Regions from separate parts of the Bacteroides sp. AM10-21B genome, predicted to be linked through region 2. Evidence: riboswitches for the same ligand, from Rfam matches in the RefSeq annotation. Region 2 holds a riboswitch; the other holds the start of a gene.

Region 1 (2,410 bases), on a different contig from region 2:
GTTATGTGCAGAATAAGAAAGGAAGTCCAAGTCCACCCTGAGCCAAAGACAGAACCTTCGTCCTGTCTTTTCGCGCTTTCTGATAATACTCGTAGCGCATACCGTCGGACACATAACGATGTTTGCCTACTTTATGCTGTTTTTCATGCTGTTCCATACATCTGTCGAGTACAGTGACGGTTACATCATACACGGAATTATCATCCGCAGACAAATAGTTGCCCGCAAGGAACAAAAGAAATCAACCGCCTGCTCAATCTGGAGCAAAGTATCTGCGAAGAAGTGGTTCAAACACCTTATCAGTCCTTTGCTTGATGCACTGTCAACTGCGGGAACGGGAAACCGATTCCCTCGTTGTTGAATACAGAGTAAATGGTCTTGTTCATATCAAAATAAACTCCCCAATAATCGCTGCTCTTCACCCAAACACGGATAACAATATTCACACTGCTGGCATCCAAAGCATGAAGGGCCACGAAAGGTTCCGGAGTATTCAGGACACGGCTGTCGGCAGCAAGTATACGGCGTACGGTAGTTTCTACCTTATCATAATTCTCGCCATACTCCACACCGATAACCCAATCCACACGACGGGTATCTTCACGGCTGTAGTTAGTTACCGTGCCACTGCTCAAAGCACCGTTAGGAATATAAATCACCTTATTATCGGCCGTAGTGAGGATGGTATGGAATATCTGAATCTCACGTACCGTACCGGATACACCCTGACTCTCAATCCAGTCGCCCACCTTGAACGGACGGAATAGCAAGACGATGAGCCCTCCGGCAAAGTTCTGCAGGTTTCCGGACAGCGCCATACCTATTGCCACACCGGCAGATGCCAGTAAAGCCGCAAACGAAGTGGTTTCAACCCCTAACTTACCGATAACGGCAATAATCAGCAGGATTGTCAGCAAGATATTCACCAGACTCTTGACGAAACTCTGGATGCTTGCGTCAATATGCCGCTTTACAAGAAGTTTGGATACAAGCTTCTTAATGAAAGAGATTAGAAAGCGTCCTACTACAAAAATGATAATTGCACCTATGACACGACCTCCGGCTCCCACTCCCCAGTCTATCAATTGCTGCATAAAAATCTGAAGTTTGCTGAAACCTTCCTCAGAAGCTTGGACGGCAAACACCGCCATTAATAAAGATGATAACATGATTAATTGTAAATTATAAATGATTAATTATGAATTATAAAGGACAAATTTAACAAAAAAAATCATTTCCCGGCCACTTTATTTGTACCTTTCAGTCAAAAGAGATACTTTTGCAGCCGATTTCAACTAAGGGGTGCCCTAATATGACGGGCTGAGACCATACCCATTGACCTGATTCGGGTAGTGCCGACGTAGGGAAAAGAAGAAAAGTTCCCCTTTTCTGTATTAATTTTTAATCATTAAAATTGCAAATGAAGAAGTATGCAATGGCAGCATGCCTGTTTATGGCAGCGCTGAATGTCTGTGCGCAGACAAAGGAGAAGGACAGCTTGCGGGTAATAGACCTGCAAGAAGTAGAGATTATTTCCACACGTGCCACAGGAACTACTCCGGTGGCATTTACCAACATCAACAAAGAACAGCTTAAAAAGCAGAACTTCGGCCAAGACTTGCCGTATCTGTTGAGCATGACTCCCTCTGCCATTACCACCAGTGATGCAGGAGCGGGTATCGGCTATACTACATTGAGAGTACGAGGCACGGACGGAACGCGCATCAACGTCACCGCCAACGGTATTCCTATCAACGACGCCGAAAGCCACACCGTATTCTGGGTGAATCTGCCCGACTTTGCATCTTCTGTCAAAGATATGCAGATACAACGCGGTGCAGGAACTTCTACCAATGGTGCAGGAGCATTCGGAGCCAGTATTAATATGCAGACCGGAGATTTCTCCCTGAAGCCTTATGCCGAGTTGAACGCTTCGTACGGCTCATTCAACACGCACAAGGAGACTGTCAAAGCAGGTACGGGGCTCATCAACGAGCATTGGTCTTTCGATGCCCGCCTGTCCAATATCAGTTCGGACGGTTACATCGACCGTGCATCGGTAGGGCTGAACTCTTACTACTTGCAAGGTGGATATTATGATGACAACACTTCCGTCAAACTGATAACTTTCGGAGGAAAAGAGCGCACCTACCATGCCTGGAACTATGCCAGCAAAGAAGAATTGGAAAAGTACGGCCGACGCTACAACTCCTGCGGATATATGTACACCGACGACAACGGTGCAGACCACTTCTATGAAGACCAGACGGACAACTATGTACAAAAGAACTATCAGCTGCTTTTCAACCATAACTTTACCTCTGCTTGGAATGTAAACGTAGGCCTGCACTATACCAAAGGAGACGGCTACTATCAAGAGTACAAAAACGGACGCAAGTTGGTGGAATAC
Region 2 (2,410 bases):
TTGCAGGCTGTATGTAAAAAAAGTTCATTGCACAAAAAACGCCCATTTGTGCGGTGGTTATCAGAAAAACCTATACCTTTGCACCACTTTTTTAATTAAACACTAAAAATAAGTAAATATGAAAGCATTTGTATTTCCGGGTCAAGGTGCCCAGTTCGTAGGAATGGGAAAAGACTTGTACGAAAACTCGGCTTTAGCCAAGGAACTTTTTGAGAAAGCAAATGATATCCTCGGGTATCGTATTACAGATATTATGTTCAACGGTACGGACGAAGATTTGCGTCAAACCAAAGTAACACAACCTGCCGTATTTCTTCATTCCGTTATCTCCGCACTCTGCATGGGTGATGATTTCAAACCTGAAATGACTGCCGGTCACTCTCTCGGCGAGTTCTCCGCATTGGTTGCCGCCGGTGCATTGAGCTTTGAAGACGGTTTGAAATTGGTATATGCCCGTGCCATGGCTATGCAGAAGGCCTGCGAGGCACAGCCTTCCACTATGGCTGCCATCATTGCTTTGCCGGATGAAAAAGTTGAGGAAATCTGTGCACAGGTAAGCGCGGAAGGCGAAGTTTGTGTAGCTGCCAATTATAACTGCCCGGGACAGATTGTAATCTCCGGTTCTATAGAAGGCATCAACAAGGCTTGTGAGTTGATGAAAGCCGCCGGTGCAAAGCGCGCTTTGCCTTTGAAGGTAGGCGGTGCATTCCACTCTCCGCTGATGAATCCCGCTAAAGTCGAGTTGGAGGCAGCTATCAACGCTACTGAAATCCACACTCCGAAGTGTCCTGTCTATCAGAATGTAGATGCTCTGCCCCACACAGACCCGGCTGAAATCAAGAAGAACCTTGTTGCCCAGCTGACAGCTTCCGTACGCTGGACCCAAACCGTGAAGAACATGATTGCCGATGGCGCTACAGACTTTACCGAATGTGGTCCGGGCGCAGTTCTGCAAGGGCTTATCAAGAAGATTGATGCCGGTGCAACAGCCCATGGCATAGCATAATCCATAGAAGTTTTTTTCGGTTGAACCTGATTTAGTATATGACAAGCTTGTCTTTGTCTTATACTGAATCAGGTTCAATCATTATATATAATGTATTCGCCTTCCGATGTATTTTCTTTCCCTCTGCTTTAAGAAAAAAATCCCTCCTTTTGTTTTTTATATCTTATTTTCCTTTACCTTTGCCGCTGTAAAGACAAAGGGGTGCCCCGACGGGCTGAGATTATACCCTCGAACCTGATGCAGTTAGTACTGCCGTAGGAATTGGATATTTTTTCTTCACAGAACTTACCTTAACGGTACTTCTTTGTATTTACTTCCATTGTTTTACTTAACAGAAACAAAACATGAAAGTATTAATCAACAACAAAGAAGTGGAAACCGATGCCGCTACCCTTTCGCAATTGACAAACGACCTTTCCTTGCCGGCGCAAGGTATTGCCGTTGCCGTAAACAACCGCATGATTCCACGTGTGGAGTGGACGGATTATGTCCTGTCCGAAGGTATATCCATTGTTATAATAAAAGCTGCCTGCGGTGGATGAGACTATGAAATCAGTTCAGTTCATTACACACTACACCGAGAAGTATTCCTACCTCGATTCCGCCCGCATGGCTTTGGAGGGTGGCTGCCGGTGGATACAGCTGCGCATGAAAGATGCCGGGAAAGAAGACATACTGCCCGTAGCGGCGGAAATAAGGAAGCTATGCAATGATTGCGGCGCTATCTTCATCATTGACGACCACGTGGAACTGGTCAAGGAAATCGGTGCAGACGGCGTACACCTCGGCAAGAACGATATGCCCGTTGCCGAAGCACGGCGCATACTTGGCAGCGAATATATCATAGGCGGCACAGCCAACACATACGAAGACGTAAAGAAGCATTGGCTCGACGGAGTAAACTACATCGGTTGCGGACCGTTCAGATACACTGCAACCAAACAGAAGCTCAGCCCCATACTGGGTTTGGAAGGATATAAAGAGATTATCCGCCGGATGCGGGCGGAGAATATCAGCCTTCCTGTCGTCGCTATCGGCGGAATTACTTTCGCTGACATTCCGTCTGTCATGCAGACAGGAGTTACGGGCATTGCCCTTTCGGGTACTGTGCTGCGGGCGGAGCATCCGGCAGAAGAGATGCGAAGGATTCTTGCGGAAATCAATCAAACAGACGGAAATCAATCAAACAAACCAATATTGAAATAAGTAAGTGCTGAAATTTAATTTATATCAGGAACATCTGTCATTCAGAGCGCAGCGAAGAATCTATTCTCTGTGTATACATCAAGAGAATAGATTCTTCGCTGCGCTCTGAATGACAGATAGTATAGGTTAATTAAGCAAATTCACTTAACAAATAAAATGATATGGAGAAATTAATTATTGCGGGACGTAAATTCAGCT

What was found. A riboswitch is a leader RNA that binds a small molecule or an ion and turns the genes downstream of it on or off. The one in region 2 is predicted to bind thiamine pyrophosphate.
Region 1: another riboswitch for thiamine pyrophosphate. It lies ahead of DW121_RS13490 (TonB-dependent receptor); the one in region 2 lies ahead of thiS (sulfur carrier protein ThiS).

The regions. Positions count from the first base shown of each region.
Region 1 covers NZ_QRME01000010.1:48,452-50,861, forward strand. The annotation lists gene DW121_RS13480 (hypothetical protein) at 2-157, opposite strand; gene DW121_RS13485 (mechanosensitive ion channel family protein) at 300-1,151, opposite strand; TPP riboswitch at 1,289-1,385, shown strand; gene DW121_RS13490 (TonB-dependent receptor) at 1,421-2,410, shown strand, end outside.
Region 2 covers NZ_QRME01000007.1:52,400-54,809, reverse strand. The annotation lists gene fabD (ACP S-malonyltransferase) at 119-1,006, shown strand; TPP riboswitch at 1,194-1,284, shown strand; gene thiS (sulfur carrier protein ThiS) at 1,351-1,548, shown strand; gene DW121_RS10525 (thiamine phosphate synthase) at 1,553-2,212, shown strand; gene DW121_RS10520 (thiazole synthase) at 2,374-2,410, shown strand, end outside.